2 regions of the Streptomyces sp. DSM 41931 genome follow, and region 1 is predicted to be linked to the other one. Evidence: riboswitches for the same ligand, from Rfam matches in the RefSeq annotation. Region 1 holds a riboswitch; the other holds the start of a gene.
What was found. Region 1 has a riboswitch for thiamine pyrophosphate ahead of ACP7TJ_RS24005 (thiamine ABC transporter substrate-binding protein). Riboswitches for the same ligand answer to the same signal wherever they lie in the genome.
Positions count from the first base shown of each region.

Region 1 (9,869 bases):
GCGCAACGGCATCTACATCATCGACCTGCTCCAGTCGCTGTCGTACATCGACCGCGCCTACGAGTTCGTCAAGGAGACCGTGGCCCACGGCGGCACGGTCATGTTCGTCGGCACGAAGAAGCAGGCGCAGGAGGCCATCGCCGAGCAGGCCACCCGCGTCGGCATGCCCTACGTCAACCAGCGCTGGCTGGGCGGCATGCTCACCAACTTCTCGACCGTCTACAAGCGTCTGCAGCGCCTCAAGGAGCTCGAGCAGATCGACTTCGAGGACGTGGCCGCCTCCGGCCTCACCAAGAAGGAGCTGCTGGTCCTCTCCCGCGAGAAGGCCAAGCTGGAGAAGACCCTCGGCGGTATCCGCGAGATGCAGAAGGTGCCCAGCGCCGTCTGGATCGTGGACACCAAGAAGGAGCACATCGCGGTCGGCGAGGCCCGGAAGCTCAACATCCCGGTCGTCGCCATCCTCGACACCAACTGCGACCCCGACGAGGTCGACTACAAGATCCCGGGCAACGACGACGCGATCCGCTCCGTCACCCTGCTCACCCGCGTGATCGCCGACGCCGTCGCCGAGGGCCTCATCGCCCGCAGCGGTGGCGCGGAGGGCAAGGGCGAGAAGGCCGCCGGCGAGCCGCTGGCCGAGTGGGAGCGCGACCTGCTCGAGGGCGAGAAGAAGGGCGAGGAGGCCGCTCCGGCCGCCGCCGAGGGCGAGAAGCCGGCCGAGGCCCCCGCTGCCGAGGCCCCCGCCGCGGAGACCCCGGCCGCGGAGACCCCGGCCGAGCAGGCCTGACCGCTCCGTCAGAGCCGATGACGGCGGGAGCGGAGACATGTCGTCCGCTCCCGCCGTTCACCCGTAGACCGGGGGCGGCCCGGGACCTGCCCGCGCGGCGGTCCCGTCCCGCCGATCTTCGAACCTCCAGACTTCGAGAAAGATTCACAGACTCATGGCGAACTACACCGCCGCCGACGTCAAGAAGCTCCGGGAGCTCACCGGCGCCGGCATGATGGACTGCAAGAAGGCGCTGGACGAGGCCGACGGCAACGTCGACAAGGCCGTCGAGGCGCTCCGCATCAAGGGCCAGAAGGGCGTCGCCAAGCGCGAGGGCCGCTCCGCCGAGAACGGCGCCGTGGTCTCGATCATCGCCGACGACAACTCCTCCGGTGTCCTCGTCGAGCTGAAGTGCGAGACGGACTTCGTCGCCAAGGGCGAGAAGTTCCAGGCCGTCGCCACCGCGATCGCCGAGCACGTCGCCAAGACGTCCCCGGCCGACCTCGAGGCCCTGCTCGCCTCCGAGATCGAGTCCGGCAAGACCGTCCAGGCGTTCGTGGACGAGGCCAACGCCAACCTCGGCGAGAAGATCGTCCTGGACCGCTTCGCGCAGTTCGCCGGCGGCTACGTGACGGCGTACATGCACCGCACGATGCCCGACCTGCCCCCGCAGATCGGTGTGCTCGTCGAGCTCGACAAGCCGAACGCCGAGATCGCCAAGGGCGTCGCCCAGCACATCGCCGCCTTCGCGCCGAAGTACCTCTCCAAGGAGGACGTGCCGGCCGAGGTCGTCGAGTCCGAGCGTCGCATCGCCGAGGAGACCACCCGCGCCGAGGGCAAGCCCGAGGCCGCGATCGGCAAGATCGTCGAGGGTCGCCTCAACGGCTTCTTCAAGGACGCCACGCTGCTCGGCCAGCCCTACGCGCTGGACAACAAGAAGTCCGTCCAGAAGGTGCTGGACGAGGCCGGTGTCACCCTGAAGCGCTTCTCGCGCATCAAGGTCGGCATCTGAGTCCGCACCGCGACGGGCGCGCGACCCCGATAGGGTCGACAGCAGTCGTTCGGACACGCGTCCACGCACGCGCGCGTGCCGGGCGACAGCAGATCTGACGAGGAGGCCATTGCCGCATGGGATGCGAACCACGCCCCACCGGCAATGGCCTTCTTCGTATGTGCAACACGTGAAAGAGGCGGGATTCGACCATGACGACCAAGGCTGAGAAGAGCGACGACGGCAAAGTGCGCGGCCGGTTTCTGCTGAAGCTGTCCGGAGAGGCATTCTCCGGTGGCGGAGGCCTGGGCGTCGATCCCGACGTGGTGCACGCCATCGCCCGTGAGATCGCGGCCGTCGTACGCGACGGCGCGCAGATCGCGATCGTGATCGGCGGCGGCAACTTCTTCCGCGGAGCCGAGCTCCAGGTGCGCGGCATGGACCGCGCCCGCTCCGACTACATGGGCATGCTCGGCACCGTGATGAACTGCCTGGCCCTCCAGGACTTCCTGGAGAAGGAGGGCGTGGACTGCCGCGTGCAGACCGCCATCACCATGGGCCAGGTCGCCGAGCCCTACATCCCGCTGCGCGCCGTGCGCCACCTGGAGAAGGGCCGCGTGGTCATCTTCGGCGCCGGTATGGGCATGCCGTACTTCTCCACCGACACCACCGCCGCGCAGCGCGCCCTGGAGATCGACGCCGAGGCGCTCCTCATGGGCAAGAACGGTGTCGACGGGGTCTACGACTCCGACCCCAAGACCAACCCCGACGCCGTCAAGTTCGACGCCCTCGGCTACGGCGAGGTCATCACCCGGAACCTGAAGGTCGCCGACGCCACGGCCGTCACGCTCTGCCGGGACAACAGCCTGCCGATCGTCGTCTTCGAACTCCTGAAGGAGGGCAACATCGCCCGCGCCGTCAAGGGTGAGAAGATCGGCACGCTGGTGGGCGACGACGCCGGGCACAACTGACCGGGGGATGGACAATGTCCTGCCGGTCGTGAACCGTGCAGGAAGAAGACGCGACGCAGCCGGCCGCCGCCCTGACCAGGAACCGCAGCCGGGCCTACTCAAGACACGCAGGAGCAAGTGGTGATCGAAGAGACCCTCCTCGAGGCCGAGGAGAAGATGGAGAAGGCCGTCGTGGTCGCCAAGGAGGACTTCGCCGCGATCCGCACCGGCCGTGCGCACCCGGCGATGTTCAACAAGATCGTGGCCGACTACTACGGCGCGCCGACGCCGATCAACCAGCTGGCCTCGTTCTCCGTGCCCGAGCCGCGCATGGCCGTGGTGACCCCGTTCGACAAGAGCGCCCTGCGCAACATCGAGCAGGCGATCCGCGACTCCGACCTGGGCGTCAACCCGAGCAACGACGGCAACATCATCCGGGTGGTGTTCCCCGAGCTGACCGAGGAGCGCCGGCGCGAGTACATCAAGGTCGCCAAGGGCAAGGGCGAGGACGCGAAGATCTCGATCCGCTCCGTGCGCCGCAAGGCCAAGGAAGCCATCGACAAGCTGATCAAGGACGGCGAGGTCGGCGAGGACGAGGGCCGCCGTGCGGAGAAGGAGCTCGACGACACCACGGCGAAGTACGTCGCCCAGGTGGACGAGCTCCTGAAGCACAAGGAAGCGGAGCTGCTCGAGGTCTGATGAACGACTCTTCCTGGGGGACGCCGCAGACCGGGTACTGGGGGCAGTCCGACCACGGACCCGGCCGGGGAGCTGTCCCGGCGGGTCCCGCGTACGATGCGCACCAAGCACAGCAGACGCGGCCCATGCCCATCGTGCCTGATGTACCCGAACACGGCGGAGACCAGGATGCGGACCGGGGGGTCGCTCGGCTGAGCGGCCCCCTGTTCCGAGACGAGCCGACGCGGGCCCGCCCCCTGCCGGGGGAGGTGCCGCAGAATCCGGAGCCCATGCCCCACGCCCCGCAGCCGGCCCCCGCACCGCAGAAGAAGAGCGCGGGGCGGGACCTCGGCGCCGCGATAGGCGTCGGCGTCGGACTCGGCGCGGTGATCGTCGCGTCGCTGTTCGTCGTCAAGGCCGTCTTCGTCGGGGTGGTCGCGGTCGCCGTCGTGGTGGGCCTGTGGGAGCTGACGACGCGGCTGGACGAGCGCAAGGGGATCAAGGCGCCCCTCGTCCCGCTGGCGCTGGGCGGCGCGGCCATGGTCGTCGCCGGGTACGCCCGGGGCGCGGAGGGCGCGTGGGTCGCCATGGCACTCACCACGCTGGCGGTGCTGGTGTGGCGGATGACGGCGCCGCCGCAGGGCTACCTCAAGGACGTCACGGCCGGCGTCTTCGCGGTGTTCTACGTCCCCTTCCTCGCGACGTTCGTCGCGATGCTGCTGAAGGCCGAGGACGGCCCGTGGCGCGTGCTGACCTTCCTGCTGCTCACCGTGGTCAGCGACACCGGCGCGTACGCGGTCGGCTGGCGCTTCGGCACGCACAAGCTCGCCCCGCGCATCAGCCCCGGCAAGACCCGCGAGGGCCTGCTGGGCGCGGTCGCCTTCTCGATGGCGGCGGGCGCGCTGTGCATGCAGTTCCTGATCGACGGCGGCCAGTGGTGGCAGGGCCTGCTGCTCGGCCTCGCGGTCGCCGCGAGCGCCACGCTGGGCGACCTCGGCGAGTCGATGATCAAGCGCGACCTCGGCATCAAGGACATGGGCACGCTGCTGCCGGGCCACGGCGGCATCATGGACCGCCTGGACTCCCTCCTGCCCACGGCGCCGGTGGTGTGGCTGCTGCTGGCGATCTTCGTGGGAGCGGGCTGAGATATCCGTTCCCGCGTATCGCAGTCCGGGCCCCTGTCCTTCCCGGAGGACAGGGGCCCGTTCGCGTGCCACCGCCTTGTCGTCGGTCCGCTCCGAGGAGTGGATCGATCACAACGGAGCGGAAGTGGTCTGACCTGCGTGGATGGTTGATTTTTGCATCAGGCTCCGTCGGCCTCGGAGTCGAATGCTTCAGCCGAGCTTGCCGAGAACTCATTGATCGCAGGAGATCTCAGCCAACCATTCAGGGGTGTAGCACTCGGCAAACGACCACTTCTGGTCCGAGTAGTGGTCATCGGTGCTGTCGGTGTACACCTCAAGCCTGCCCTGCGGCGTCAGGCGGTAGTACTCGCGAATCGGGTCACCCTCCACGGTGGGATAGGTGATCTTCAGTTCTGCGCTCTCGCCGCTCTTGAGGGCTCGTCGGAGGCAGTCGATCTCCCGCGCCGCCTGCTTCTGTATCTCCTCACCTTGAGCCAAGCCCACCTCGCCACAACTTGGATACTCAGTTCTGGACTCCCAGCGGTCCTTGACCGGATCGTCCAGCATGCCGCAACCGGCGGCCAGCAAGGACGTGGCCGCTACCGCGGCGAGCCGCGCGCGGACCGAAACAGCCGCCACACAGCGACGACGGGCCCTGCTCCGACCTGTCGTCCGCGCCAGGTGCGCCGGCCTCACCCGCTGCAACTGCTTCGGCAGGTCGTTGTCAGCGTGCACGAGCAGACCCGTCTTCGCTCTCAAAGCCCCTCCCCGAACCCATGCTTGATCGCAGCCGGACCATACCCGCCAGCACCGACATGAGATGCCCGATACCGCCTCTTCGGGCCGTCTCTGGGCCGTCCGACGCCGCTCAGTGACGACCGGTGACGACCACCGACGACAGCCGTAGCGGGCGACAGCCGCAGGCCACCCATATGGATCTGCGACACTGGTACAGCCATGCCTAAGCCCGGAGAACTTACATTCGTCGCGCCGCGCGGAGCCAAGAAGCCGCCGCGGCATCTTGCCGATCTCACGCCTGCCGAGCGCAAGGAGGCGGTTGTCGCGGTCGGTGAGAAGCCGTTCCGTGCCAAGCAGCTCTCGCAGCACTACTTCGCGCGGTACGCGCACGATCCGGAGCAGTGGACCGACATCCCCGCCGGTTCGCGCGGGAAGCTGCGGGAAGCGCTGCTTCCCGAGCTGATGAGCGTCGTGCGGCATCTGTCGACCGACCAGGGGACGACCCGCAAGACGCTGTGGAAGCTGTTCGACGGGACGCTCGTCGAGTCCGTGCTGATGCGGTACCCGGACCGGGTCACCATGTGCATCAGCTCGCAGGCCGGCTGCGGCATGAACTGCCCGTTCTGCGCGACCGGGCAGGCCGGTCTTGACCGGAACCTGTCCACCGCCGAGATCGTGCACCAGATCGTGGACGGCATGCGTGCGCTCCGCGACGGCGAGGTGCCCGGCGGGCCCGCGCGGCTCAGCAACATCGTGTTCATGGGCATGGGCGAACCCCTCGCCAACTACAACCGGGTCGTCGGCGCCATCCGCCGCCTCACCGACCCCGAGCCCGACGGCCTCGGCCTGTCGCAGCGGGGGATCACCGTGTCGACGGTGGGCCTCGTACCGGCCATCCACCGGTTCTCCGACGAGGGCTTCAAGTGCCGGCTCGCCATCTCCCTGCACGCCCCCGACGACGAGCTGCGCGACACCCTCGTCCCCGTGAACACGCGGTGGAAGGTGCGCGAGGTGCTCGACGCCGGGTTCGAGTACGCGGCGAAGTCCGGGCGCCGGCTGTCCATCGAGTACGCGCTGATCCGGGACATCAACGACCAGGCGTGGCGCGGTGACCGGCTCGGGCGGCTGCTCAAGGGGCGTCCCGTGCACGTCAACCTCATCCCGCTCAACCCCACGCCCGGGTCCAAGTGGACCGCGTCGCGGCCCGAGGACGAGAAGGCGTTCGTCGAGGCGATCGCCGCGCACGGTGTGCCGGTCACGATCCGGGACACCCGTGGTCAGGAGATCGACGGGGCGTGTGGTCAGCTCGCCGCCACCGAGCGGTAGTCTGACCGGCGTCAACACATCTGCATATTCCGACAGGGGAGCGCCACAGCGCTGAGAGTGCGGCACCGGCCGCAGACCCTCCGAACCTGGCCCAGGTCATTCTGGGTAGGGAGATCGGTCATCACTCGAGCTGTTGCGCCCTGCCCGGGACCCCGCCCAGGGGTTCCGGGCAGGGCCGCGTCTCTTCCTGGTCACTCCAGGAGGAATCAAGTGGGCATCACCAAGAAGGTCACCGTCCTGGCCGTCGGGCTGGGGCTCGTCACGCTGTCCGCCTGTGGGTCGTCCGGCGGGGACGGCAGCGGGGGCAGCGGCGAGGGCTCCAGGACCGTGACCCTCGTCAGTCACAACTCGTGGGCCGTGTCCGAGGACGTCGTCGCCGCCTTCGAGAAGCAGTCCGGCTACCAGCTCAAGGTCCTCAAGGACGGCGACGCCGGGCAGGCCGTGAACAAGGCGATCCTGACCAAGGACAACCCCCAGGGCGACGTCTTCTTCGGCGTCGACAACACGCTGCTGTCCCGCGCCCTCGACAACGGTCTCTTCCAGTCCTACGAGGCCAAGGGCTCCGACCAGGTCCTGCCCGAGTACCGGGTCGACGAGGACAAGCACCGGGTGACCCCCGTCGACACCGGCGACGTGTGCGTCAACTACGACAAGGCGTGGTTCGAGAAGAAGAAGCTGACCCCGCCGGAGACCTTCGACGACCTGGTCAAGCCCGAGTACAAGGACCTCCTCGTCGTCGAGAACGCCGCCACCTCCTCGCCCGGCCTCGGGTTCCTGCTCGGCACCGCCGCCGAGTACGGGGACGAGGGGTGGGAGGACTACTGGAAGAAGCTGAAGGCCAACGGCGTCAAGGTCGTCGACGGCTGGGAGCAGGCGTACAACGAGGAGTTCTCCGGCTCGGCCGGCGGCAAGAAGGCCAAGGCCGACCGCCCGCTCGTCGTGTCGTACGCCTCCTCGCCGCCCGCCGAGGTGATCTACGCCGACCCGCGGCCCGACACGGCGCCCACCGGCGTCGCCGAGGGCACCTGCTTCCGGCAGGTCGAGTACGCGGGCCTGCTGAGCAACGCCGAGAACCCCGAGGGCGGCAAGGCGCTGCTGGACTTCATGACCGGCGAGAGCTTCCAGGAGGACATGCCGCTCAACATGTTCGTCTACCCGGTGCGCGAGGGCGCGCAGGTGCCCGAGGAGTTCGTGACGTTCGGGCCGCAGGCGAAGGAGCCGCGGACCATGGACCCGGCGAAGATCGCCGAGAACCGTGACCAGTGGGTCAAGTCGTGGACCTCGCTCGTACTGAAGTGAGCCCGCGCCGCACCGGCCGGTGGCGCCGGAACGCGGCCCGGCTCGGCCTGATGGCCGTGCCGGCCGCGTTCTTCGCCGTCTTCTTCGCCTACCCGGTCGCCGCGATCGTCGCCCGGGGGCTGAAGGCCGACGGCGGCTGGCAGCCCGGGCGGATCGTTGACGTGCTGGCCCAGTCCGACGTCCGCCAGGTGCTGTGGTTCACCCTCTGGCAGGCACTCGTCTCCACGGCCCTCACCCTGGTGATCGCCCTGCCCGGCGCCTACGCCCTGGCCCGGTTCGACTTCCCCGGCAAACAGGTGCTCCGCGCGGTGATCACCGTGCCGTTCGTGCTGCCGACGGTCGTCGTCGGCACGGCGTTCATGGCGCTCGTCGGGCGCGGCGGACTGCTCGACGAGCTGTGGGGCGTGCGCCTCGACACCACGGTCTGGGCGATCCTCCTCGCGCACGTCTTCTTCAACTACGCCGTGGTCGTCCGCACCGTGGGCGGGCTGTGGGCGCAGCTCGACCCGCGGCAGGAGGAGGCGGCGCGGATGCTCGGCGCCTCCCGTCTCACCGCCTGGCGCACCGTGACCCTCCCGGCGCTCGCGCCCGCCGTGGCCGCCGCCGCGCTGATGGTCTTCCTCTTCACCTTCACCTCGTTCGGGGTGGTGCAGATCCTCGGCGGGCCCGCCTTCTCCACCCTGGAGGTGGAGATCTACCGGCAGACCGCCGACCTCTTCGACCTGTCCACGGCCGCCGTCCTCACGCTGATCCAGTTCGTCGCCGTGGGCGCGATCCTCGCCCTGCACGCCTGGACCGTGCGGCGCCGTGAGACCGCGCTGCGGCTGGTCGACGCCTCGGTGACCGCACGCCGCCCGCGCGGCGCCGGGCAGTGGGCGCTGCTCGGCGGGGTCGTCGCCACGGTCGTCGTACTCCTGCTGCTGCCGCTCGCCGTGCTGGTGCAGCGCTCCTTCGGCAGCGCCGGCCTCGCCTACTACCGGGCGCTCACCGAGGCCGACGGCGGGGTCTTCCTGGTCGCCCCGATCGAGGCGATCGGCAACTCCTTGAGCTACGCCGTCGCCGCCACCGTGATCGCCGTGGTGATCGGCGGTCTCGCCGCCGTCGCGCTGACCCGGCGCGACGCGGGACGGCTGGTCCGCGGCTTCGACGCGCTGCTGATGCTGCCCCTCGGCGTCTCCGCGGTGACCGTCGGCTTCGGCTTCCTGATCGCCCTCGACGAACCCCCGCTGGACCTGCGCGCCTCCTGGATCCTGGTGCCGCTCGCGCAGGCGCTGGTCGGCGTCCCCTTCGTCGTACGGACCATGCTGCCGGTGCTGCGGGCGGTGGACGTGCGGCTGCGGGAGGCGGCGTCGGTGCTGGGAGCGTCGCCGTGGCGGGCGTGGCGGGAGGTGGACCTGCCGCTGGTGCGGCGGGCGCTGCTGATCGCCGCCGGGTTCGCCTTCGCCGTGTCCCTGGGGGAGTTCGGGGCGACGGTGTTCATCGCGCGGCCGGACAACCCCACCCTGCCGGTGGCCGTGGCGCGGCTGCTGGGACGGCCCGGGGACCTCAACTACGGGCAGGCGATGGCCCTGTCGACGATTCTGATGATCGTGTGCGCCGTGGCGCTGCTGGTGCTGGAGCGGCTGCGGACCGACCGGACGGGGGAGTTCTAGATGCCCACGGACAGCCTGCTGAGCCTCGAGGACGCGACCGTGCGCTTCGGCGGGCGGGCCGCGCTGGACGCCGTCGGCCTCGGGGTCGCCGAGCACGAGATCGTGTGCGTGCTCGGGCCCAGCGGCAGCGGCAAGTCCACGCTGCTGCGCGTGGTCGCCGGACTCCAGCCCCTGGACGCCGGGCGCATCCTGCTCGACGGGCGGGACCAGGCGGGCGTCCCCGCGCACAGGCGGGGCGTCGGGCTGATGTTCCAGGACCATCAGCTGTTCCCGCAGCGGGACGTGGGCGGCAACGTGGCCTTCGGCCTGCGCATGCACGGCGCGCCGCGTGCCGAACAGAACCGG
Region 1 covers NZ_CP189902.1:5,159,520-5,169,388, forward strand. The annotation lists gene rpsB (30S ribosomal protein S2) at 1-787, shown strand, start outside; gene tsf (translation elongation factor Ts) at 942-1,778, shown strand; gene pyrH (UMP kinase) at 1,970-2,728, shown strand; gene frr (ribosome recycling factor) at 2,849-3,406, shown strand; gene ACP7TJ_RS23990 (phosphatidate cytidylyltransferase) at 3,406-4,530, shown strand; gene ACP7TJ_RS23995 (hypothetical protein) at 4,741-5,268, opposite strand; gene rlmN (23S rRNA (adenine(2503)-C(2))-methyltransferase RlmN) at 5,467-6,573, shown strand; TPP riboswitch at 6,598-6,703, shown strand; gene ACP7TJ_RS24005 (thiamine ABC transporter substrate-binding protein) at 6,784-7,872, shown strand; gene ACP7TJ_RS24010 (ABC transporter permease) at 7,848-9,524, shown strand; gene ACP7TJ_RS24015 (ABC transporter ATP-binding protein) at 9,525-9,869, shown strand, end outside.

Region 2 (9,869 bases), 3.4 Mb from region 1:
TGTCGATCAGCTCCAGCTGGGTGTCCAGGTAGTCGATGTGGTGCTCCTCGTCGGCCAGGATGGCCTCGAAGATGTTGGCCGAGGTGATGTCGTTCTTGTTGCGCATGACCTCGACGCCGCGGCGGAGCCGGTCGATCGCCTCGAGCTCGATCTCGCGGTCGGCCTGGAACATCTCGGTGACGGTCTGCCCGACGCGGACGTGGAACAGCCGCTGGTAGTTCGGCAGGCCGTCCAGCAGCAGGATGCGGTCGGTGAGCAGCTCGGCGTGGTTCATCTCGTCGAAGGACTCGGCGCGGGTGTACCGGGCGAGCTTGTGCCAGCCCTTGTGGTCCTGGAGCTTGGAGTGCAGGAAGTACTGGTTGATCGCCGTCAGCTCGGCGGTCAGCTGCTCGTTGAGGAACTCGATGACCTCGGGATCGCCCTGCATGGCACGGGCTCCTTCCGCGTGGGGGGAAATGTGCGGGTCGGGGCGCATGATTGCACCGGCGCGGAAGATCGTCCAGTAAGTCTTGACTTAGTAGGTAACACGCCACTTGGTCTGTTTTGCCACCGAATGACCGAATCTGCGGGGCCCGGTTCATGGGCATGGCCACCGGTCTGTCAGGATGGAGACATGGGTCAGCCGGCGGAACGCGAATCGGGGGAGCGCGCGACACGAGGAGCGGCGGATCTCCAGCTCCCGCCGGGGCAGCGGCTCCAGAAGGGCTGGCCGGTCACGCACTACGGGCCGGTCCCCAAGTTCCGCCCGGAGCGCTGGGAGTTCCGGGTCTTCGGCGCCACCGCCGACGGCGAGAAGCACTGCTGGAACCACGAGGAGTTCACGGCGCTGCCGTACACCACCGTCGAGGCCGATCTGCACTGCGTGACCAAGTTCAGCATGGTCGGCGCGGAGTGGGGCGGCATCCCGGCGCGCACCGTCGTGGAGATCGCCCCGCCCGCCCCGGACGTCACCCATGTGATGGTGTGGGCCGAGTACGGCTTCAGCTCCAACCTGCGGCTCGCGGACTTCACGTCCGACCGCACCCTCTTCGCCACCCACAAGGACGGCGAGCTGCTCACCGCCGAGCACGGCTTCCCGCTGCGCCTGATCGTGCCCCACCTGTACGCGTGGAAGGGCCCCAAATGGGTCCGCGGCGTGGAGTACATGACCGCCGACCGCCGGGGCTTCTGGGAGGAGCGCGGCTACCACAACGTCGGCGACCCCTGGAAGGAGCAGCGCTACTCCTACCAGGAGGAGCCCGGGGAGGGCCCCGAGCTCTGACGTACGGCTCAGCCGTCGCGGAGCTTCTTCAGCCGCTCCACGTCCGCCGCGTGCCCCTCCTTGCCGCCGGGCGTCTCGATCACCAGCGGCACGCCCGCGGTCGCCGGGTGCGTCATCAGTGCCCGGAACGGGTCCTCGCCGATGTGTCCCGCGCCGATGTTGGCGTGCCGGTCCTTGTGCGCGCCGACGACGTCCTTGGAGTCGTTGGCGTGGATCAGCCGCAGCCGCCCCTCGCCGACGGTCGCCACCAGCTCGTCCAGCGTGCGGTACGCGCCCTGGGGCCCGGCCAGGTCGTGCCCGGCGGCGAAGACATGGCAGGTGTCCAGGCACACCCCGAGCCTCGGATGGGCGTCCAGCTCCCGGAAGTACGGGCCCAGGTCCTCCACCAGCGAGCACAGCGAGGCGCCCTGGCCCGCGGTCGGCTCCAGCAGCAGGTACGGGTCGTCGTCGTGGGTCAGCTCGTCCAGCAGCGGCAGCAGGTGCTCCCGCACCTGCCTCAGCGCCGCCGCGCGCTCGCGCCCGCCGGTCGCGCTGCCGGTGTGCACCACCACGCCCAGCGCGCCGATCTCCCGGCCGCGGCGCAGCGAGTGCCGCAGGGACTCCACCGACCGCTCCACGGTCGCCGGGGTGTGGGACCCGAAGTTGATCAGGTAGGGGGCGTGCACGTACGCCGGGACCGACGCCTCGGCGCAGGCCGAGCGGAACGCCTCGTCCTGCGCCGGGTTGCCGGCCGGGGTGGCCCAGCCGCGCGGGTTGGCGACGAAGACCTGTACGGTCTCCGCCCCCAGGTCACGGGCGTAGGACAGACCGACGGAATGCAGACCGCCGGCCACGGGGACGTGACTGCCGATCGGGTTGCGGACGGGGCCGGACGGGTGACTCTTCACCCGTCAAGGGTGTCACGGACGCGCGTGTCATCCGGACGGCCCCCGCCGTCAGCCGATCTCGATCGTGATCGTCGAGCCCTTGGGCGCGGTGTCGCCGCCGTCCACCGACTGGTCCGCGACCGTGTCGCGGAACAGACCCAGCAGGCCGCGGTCCTCCTTCACCGCGAACCCGGCCTCCTCCAGCTTCCGCCGGGCCTCGTCCACCTTGTCGCCGACCACGTCCGGCACCTCGGCCATCTCCGGGCCCTTGGACAGGGTGAGGGTGACCGTGTCGCCCTCGGCGGCCTGCCCGCCGGCGCCCGGGGACTGCCGGGCGACCCGGCCCGCGTCGTGCTCGGAGTGGACCCGCCCGTCGGCGATCTCCACCTTGAGCCCGGCCTCCTCCAGCTCGGCGCGCGCGTCCTCCGGGTCGTCGCCGGTGACGTCGGGCACGTCCACCGGGCTGCCCTTGCTCACCGTCAGCGCCACCGCGCCGCCCGCGCGGACCTTGGTGCCCTTGCCCGGCTCGGTGGAGATCACCGCGCCCCTGGGCACGAAGTCGCTGAACTCACGGGTCACCATGCCCGGCTCCAGGCCCTCGTCCTCCAGCAGCGACCGCGCCTTGTCCAGCCGGTAGCCGTCCAGGTCGGGCACGCGCACGGTCTCCGGGCCCTTGGACACGGTCAGCGCCACCGGGGCGCTGCCGCGGACGCGGGCCCCCGCCGCCGGGTCGGTGCTGATCACCTTGCCCCGCTCGACGGTGTCGCTGTACTCCTCCGTGACGTCGCCGACCTCGAGCCCGGCCGCGGTGAGCCGGTCGCGGGCCTCCTGCTCGGTCTTCGACAGCACCGGCGGGACCTTGGTGAACTGCCCGGAGTTGATGTACCAGACGCCCGCGCCCAGCCCCAGCACCAGCAGCACGGCCACGACGATCGCCGCGGGGCCGCGGCGCAGCGCCGTGCGGCGCCGCGGCGGCAGCGGGGGAGGCGACTGGAAGCGGCTGGTGCGGTGCACGCGGTCCGCGCCGTCGTCGTCCTCGTTCACGGGGAGCGGGCGCGGCACGGTGAGGGAGCGCGGGATGACGCTGGTGCGGTCGCCGGCGTTGTCGTGCTCCGCGGACAGCGCCTGCGGGGGCATCGCGTCGAGCTGCTCGTCGGTGAGCCGGCCGCGCGCCTCGCGGGCCAGGGCGAACAGCGCCACCGCGTCGGCCGGGCGGGCCTGCGCGTCGCGCGCGGTCGCCGCCGCGACCAGCGCGTCCAGCGCGGGCGCCAGGCCGGGCACCACCGCGGAGGGCGGCGGCACGTCGTCGTGCAGATGCTTGTAGAGGACGATCGCGGGGGAGTCGCCGTCGTGCGGCTTCTCCCCGGTCAGCATCTCGTAGAGCAGGATGCCGCAGGCGTACACGTCGACGCGGGGGTCGGCGGTGCCGTGCTCTATCTGCTCCGGGGCCAGGTAGGACACCGTGCCCAGCACCGTGCCCGTGCTGTTGGTGACCGTGTCCACCGAGCGGACCAGTCCGAAGTCGGCGACCTTGACCCGGCCGTCGTCCCCGATCAGCACGTTCTCCGGCTTCATGTCGCGGTGCACGAACCCCGCCCGGTGGGCGGCGCCCAGCGCGGCCAGCACCGGCTCCAGGATGTCCAGCGCGGCCCGCGCCTGCAGCGCCCCGCGCTCCCGCAGCACGTCCCGCAGGGTGCAGCCCGGGATGTACTCCATCGCCAGGTAGACGTACCCCCCGTCGGCGCCCTGGTCGAAGACCTGCACGACGTTGGGATGGGCCAGCCGGGCGACGGACTTGGCCTCGCGGATGAAGCGCTCCACGAACGTGGCGTCGGACGCCAGCGAGGGGTGCATCACCTTGAGCGCGAGGATGCGGTCGAGACGGGTGTCCAGGGCCCGGTAGACCGTGGCCATCCCGCCGACGGCGATCCGCGCCTCGACGCGGTAGCGGCCGTCGAGCACCTGCCCGACCAGCGGGTCCTGAAGGGTCGTGTCCACGCAGCGAGTCTACGAGTCCGCGACGACAGCCCCGGCCCGTTCAACCGCCGTTGGAGCGGACCTGTGACCTGTGTTACCCGACCGCGTCCGAACCGCCGACGGCCCGCGGGCCGGAACGCGGCCGGTCCGCGGTCAGAACGCGGGCCGTTCCGGGTCCAGCGCGGCCCGGCCCTCGACCGGCGAGGACGCCTGCGCGAAGTGGCGCCGGGGGATGCGCCCCGCCCGCCGCGCGAGCCGTCCCGCCTCCACCGCGCCCCGCATCGCGGACGCCATCAGCACCGGCTCCTGGGCGCGGGTCACGGCGGACGCCAGCATCACGCCCGCGCAGCCCAGCTCCATCGCCAGCGCCGCGTCCGACGCGGTGCCCGCCCCGGCGTCCAGGATCACCGGCACGCCCGCCCGCTCCACGATCAGCTCGAAGTTGTGCGGGTTGCGGATGCCGAGCCCCGAGCCGATCGGCGAACCCAGCGGCATCACCGCCGCGCAGCCCACGTCCTCCAGCTTCCGCGCCAGCACCGGGTCGTCGTTGGTGTACGGCAGCACCGTGAACCCGTCGTCGACCAGTGTCTCCGCCGCGTCCAGCAGCTCCACCGGGTCCGGCAGCAGGGTCCGCTCGTCCGCCACGACCTCCAGCTTCACCAGATCCGTGCCCAGCGCCTCCCGGGCCAGCCGCGCGGTGAGCACGGCCTCCCCCGCGGTGAAGCAGCCGGCCGTGTTCGGCAGCACCTCCACGCCCAGCCTCCGCAGCACCGACAGCACCGACCCCTGCACCGAGGGGTCCACCCGCCGCATGGCGACGGTCGTCAGCTCGGTGCCGGACGCCACCAGCGCCCGCTCCAGCACGTCGAGGCTCGGCGCCCCGCCGGTGCCCATGATCAGCCGGGAGGTGAAGGTCCGGCCGCCGAGGACAAGGGGATCGTCGGCCATGGTCAGCCTCCTTGGACGGCGGTGAGGACCTCCACCCGGTCCCCTTCGGACAGGGGGGTGGCGGGCCACTGCGCGCGCGGGACGACGGTTTCGTTGAGGGCGGCGGCCACCCCGGAGGGCGCCGCGGTGAGCGACCTCACGACGAGGTCGAGAGCCGTGCCGGGCGGGAACTCCCGGGGCTCGCCGTTGACGGTGACGGTGACGGTGGTGACCGGGGCGTTCATACGGACTGCTCCGCCAGGACGGGGGCGCCGAAGCGCCGGGGGGTGAACGGGAGGGCCTCGTCGGGCAGCTCGCCGGTGGTCAGCACCCGCGCCATGGCGTCGCCGGTGACGGGCGTCAGCAGCACGCCGTTGCGGTGGTGTCCGGTGGCCAGCAGCAGCCCGTCGAGGCCGGTCGGGCCGAGCAGCGGCGCGTTGTCGGGGGAGCCGGGGCGCAGTCCGGCGGTCGTCTCGGTGAGCGGCAGCTCGGTGAGGCCCGGCACCAGCTCGTGGGCGTCGCGCAGCAGCTCGTAGACGCCGCCCGCGGTGACCGTGGTGTCCCAGCCCATCTCCTCGCTGGTCGCGCCGATCACCAGCTCGCCGCTCTCGCGCGGCACCAGGTAGACGTGGCTGCCGCGCACCACCGCCCGCACCGTGCGGCTCAGGAACGGCTCGGGGCGGTCCGGCATGGTCAGCCGCAGCACCTGCCCCTTCACCGGCCGCACCGGAGGCAGCACCTGAGGGGGGACGCCCGCCAGCCGCCCGCTCCAGCTGCCCCCGGCCAGCACCACCTGCGCCGCGCCCAGCTCGCCGCCGTCCGCCGTGACCACGCCGGTCGCGCGGTCGCCGGTGACGACGAGCCGCTCGGCCCAGGCGCGGTGCACCGTGACACCGGCCCGCCCGCAGGCGGTCAGCAGCGCGGACGCCAGCCGGCGCGGGTCGATCTGGTGGTCGCCGTCCACCCGCAGCCCGCCGCGCACGCCCGGCGCGAGCATCGGCTCCAGGCGCCGGCACTCCCGTCCGGTCAGCCACTGCGAGTCCAGGCCGGAGCGCTGGTGCAGGGCGTGCAGCTCGCGCAGATGGGCACGGTCGTCGGCGTCCAGCGCCACGGCGAGGGTGCCGCAGCGGCGGTAGCCGAGGTCCTGGCCGGTGCACTCGGCCAGCTCGGCGGCGAAGTCGGGGTAACGGCGCGCCGAGGCCAGGTTGAGGCCGAGCAGGGTCTGCTCGCCGTGGTGCAGCTCGGTGACGGCGGCCAGCATCCCGGCCGCCACCCGGGCGGCGCCGCCGCCCGGCTCGGGGTCCACGACGGCCGTGGCGAGCCCGGCCTGCGCGGCCCGCCAGGCCGTGACCAGACCGATGATCCCGCCCCCGACGACGAGGACGTCTGCGGTACGCGTGGGCGACATGGGCGTCCAGCCCCTCCCTTCGCCGGCATGACCCGGATCAGGTTCGTACGGTCGGAGGCCGCCAGCCTCCCTCTCAGCCCGGTGCGTCCGGGCTCCCGCGAGTGCGTGTACGCGGGCCACCCTAGCCCGCGCCGCGCCGCACCCGTAAGGGACCCCGCGCGGCAGCGGTCCGGCGCGGCGGGCACGGGTGTCTATGGTGAGCGGGTGAGCGAGCAGACGCAGGAACGGGGAGGGGCCGCGCCGCGCCGGGTCGTCGTGGCCGGCGCGGGCATGGCGGGCGTGCAGACCGCGGCGGCGCTGCGGGAGCGGGGCTTCACCGGAGAGGTGACGCTGATCGGGGCGGAGCCCCACCAGCCGTACGACCGGCCGCCGTTGTCCAAGGCGGTGCTGCTGGGCACCGCCGAGAGCTCCGCCTTCGACGTGGACTTCGAGGAGCTCGGGGTCGAGCTGCGGCTGGGCTGCGAGGTGACCGGCCTGCGCCCCGGCGACCACGAGCTGGACACGGAGGCCGGGCCCGTCCCGTACGACGTGCTGGTGGTCGCGACCGGCGCGGAACCGCTGCGGCTGCCCGGCGCGGAGGGCGTGCCCGGCGTGCACCTGCTGCGCACCCTGGACGACGCCGAACGGCTGCGGCCGGTGCTCGCCGAGCGGCACGACATCGTGGTCGTGGGCGCGGGCTGGATCGGCGCGGAGTTCGCCACGGCCGCGCGTGAGGCGGGCTGCGCGGTCACCGTCGTGGAGGCCGAGGAACGGCCGCTGGCGGGCGTGCTGCCCGCCGAGGTGGCCGACCCGATGACCGCCTGGTACGCGGAGGCCGGTGTCACGCTGCGCACCCACGCGCGCGTGGCGCGCGTCGAGCCCGGCGCCGTGCTCCTCGACGACGGAGCCCGGCTGCCCGCCGGCGCGGTCGTCGTCGGCATCGGCGCCCGCCCCGCCACGGCCTGGCTGGCCGGGTCCGGGATCGTCCTCGGCACGCACGGCGAGGTCGCCGCCGACGCGCACCTGGCGACCTCCCTGCCCGACGTGTACGCCGTCGGCGACTGCGCCTCCTTCCCGTCCGCCCGCTACGGCGAGCGCCTCCTCGTCCACCACTGGGACAACGCCCTCCAGGGGCCGCGCACGGTCGCCGCGAACATCGTCGGCGGGGCGGAGGGCCGCGAGGTGTACGACCCGGTGCCGTACTTCTGGTCCGAGCAGTTCGGGCGGTTCGTGCAGTGCGCCGGACACCACGCGGGCGCGGACCGCACGGTGTGGCGCGGGGACCCGGCCGGCCCGGCGTGGAGCGTCTGCTGGCTGAGCGGCGGCCGGCTGGTCGCGCTGCTCGCGGTGGGGCGGCCCCGGGATCTGGCGCAGGGGCGGCGGCTGATCGAGTCGGGCGCCGCGATGGACCCGGAGCGGGTGGCGGACCCGGCGCGGCCGCTGAAGTCGGCGACGGCCTGACGCCCCCGTCGGCGGGGTCCCCGGGCGACGCGCCCGCCCGGTGGGACGGGGCTGACTTCCGACTGTCGGTGGCAGGTGGCAGGCTTGTCCCGTGACCGAGATTGACGCAAAGATCGATGCTCTCGTCCCCGCCTGGCTCACCCTCCCCGACATCGCCGAGAAGTTCGGCGTCGAGGTGACGCGCGTCCGGCAGCTGGTCAAGGAGGGCCAGCTCATCGCCGTGCGCCGGGGTGAGAACCGCGCGCTGCACGTCCCCGCCGCCTTCATCGACGGGGACAAGGTCGTCAAGGGCCTGACCGGGACCCTGACGCTCCTGCGGGACGACGGCTTCACGGTCGAAGAGATGCTGGAGTGGCTCTTCACCCCCGACCCCAGCCTGCCGGGCACGCCCGCGCAGGCCCTCGCGGAGAACCGCGGCACGGAGGTGAAGCGCCGGGCCCAGGCCCTCGCGGTCTGACCGCGCCCACCCTGTCCGAACAACGCCCCCGGCCGGGGCACGCGCCCCGGCCCCGGGCCGACCCGGCCCACGCCGGGACGCGGCGCCGGCCGCCTGACGGCGCACGGACCGGCCCCCGACCCTTGCGGCCGAGGCCTGCGGGGGTCTCGTGCGGCCCGGCGCCAGGCGGGCGCCGGCGCAGTCGCCGTTCCTTGAGCCGGGGGCTGCCAGGCCGCGGCCTCGCTGCGCCCGACGCCCGCGCCCGACGCCTGCCCGCACCTCTCGCGCGGCGCCCGCCCGCCGGGGTGCACGCGCGCCGAACTCCCCACACGCCGATCCGGGACGTGCCGCGTCGACGCGTCGCGCTCCGAGGAGCGCCATGCGGTACCGCGTTCCTTCCCCCCCACCTCGCGCGGGTGAGTGGACGCCGGACCGGGGCGGGTCCCGCGGGTGTGCTCCCGGGGACCGAGGGACGTCTCGTACCGCATAGGGTTCCGGCGGGCGGGCCGGTCCGTGGTGGGCCGGGGCGCCGATCCGCACCTCGCGGGCCTGCCGGGCCCGTGCCGACGAGACGATTCCGGGGGGACCCCATGACCGACAGCCCGCGTGACCGGCTCGCCGACGCCCGTGTCTACCTCTGCACCGACGCGCGCAAGCGGCAGGGCGACCTGCCGGAGTTCCTGGACGCCGTGCTGGCCGGCGGGGTCGACGTCGTGCAGTTGCGGGACAAGGGCATGGAGGCCGCCGAGGAGCTGGAGCACCTGGCGGTCCTGGCCGACGCCTGCGCCCGGCACGGCAAGCTGCTCGCGGTCAACGACCGCGCCGACGTCGCCCACGCGGCCCGCGCCGACGTCCTTCACCTCGGCCAGGGCGATCTGCCCGTGCCCGCCGCCCGCGCGATCCTCGGCGACTCCATCCTGATCGGCCGTTCCACCCACGCCGAGGCCGAGGCCGCCGCGGCCGCCGTCCAGCCCGGCGTGGACTACTTCTGCACCGGCCCCTGCTGGCCCACCCCCACCAAGCCCGGCCGCCCCGCACCCGGCCTGGACCTCGTCCGGTACACCGCCGGGCTCGGCACCGGCCGCCCCTGGTTCGCGATCGGCGGCATCGACCTGGCCAACCTCGACCAGGTGCTGGACGCGGGCGCCCGCCGGGTGGTCGTGGTCCGGGCCCTCACCGAGGCGGACGACCCGGGCGCCGCGGCCGCCGAGCTGGCCCGTCGCGTGCGGGAGGCCGCGGAGGCCGGCTGACCGCGCCGCGGCGGCCCGGCGTCTCAAGTTTGTCCACACTGTGGACACCAAGTCGGCAAATCGGACAAATATCCCGCTTCTGGTTGGGGGGCCGCCTACCCGTGGCTACGCTGCCCGTATGGCCCTCGGAACCGCATCCACCAGGACGGACCGCGCACGCACCGTGCGCGACATGCTCGCCGGCGGGAAGACGACGTACTCGTTCGAGTTCTGGGCCCCCAAGACGGAGAAGGGCGAGCGGAACCTCTGGAACGCGCTCCGCAGGATCGAGGCCGTCGCGCCCAGCTTCGTCTCCGTGACCTAC
Region 2 covers NZ_CP189902.1:1,744,056-1,753,924, reverse strand. The annotation lists gene bfr (bacterioferritin) at 1-427, opposite strand, end outside; gene ACP7TJ_RS08285 (sulfite oxidase-like oxidoreductase) at 614-1,261, shown strand; gene ACP7TJ_RS08280 (deoxyribonuclease IV) at 1,270-2,148, opposite strand; gene pknB (Stk1 family PASTA domain-containing Ser/Thr kinase) at 2,197-4,125, opposite strand; gene ACP7TJ_RS08270 (thiazole synthase) at 4,258-5,052, opposite strand; gene thiS (sulfur carrier protein ThiS) at 5,055-5,276, opposite strand; gene thiO (glycine oxidase ThiO) at 5,273-6,439, opposite strand; TPP riboswitch at 6,437-6,548, opposite strand; gene ACP7TJ_RS08255 (NAD(P)/FAD-dependent oxidoreductase) at 6,644-7,879, shown strand; gene ACP7TJ_RS08250 (Rv2175c family DNA-binding protein) at 7,971-8,336, shown strand; gene thiE (thiamine phosphate synthase) at 8,906-9,565, shown strand; gene metF (methylenetetrahydrofolate reductase [NAD(P)H]) at 9,684-9,869, shown strand, end outside.
Region 2: linked by a shared signal. The riboswitch ahead of thiO (glycine oxidase ThiO) and the one ahead of ACP7TJ_RS24005 (thiamine ABC transporter substrate-binding protein) in region 1 are both predicted to bind thiamine pyrophosphate.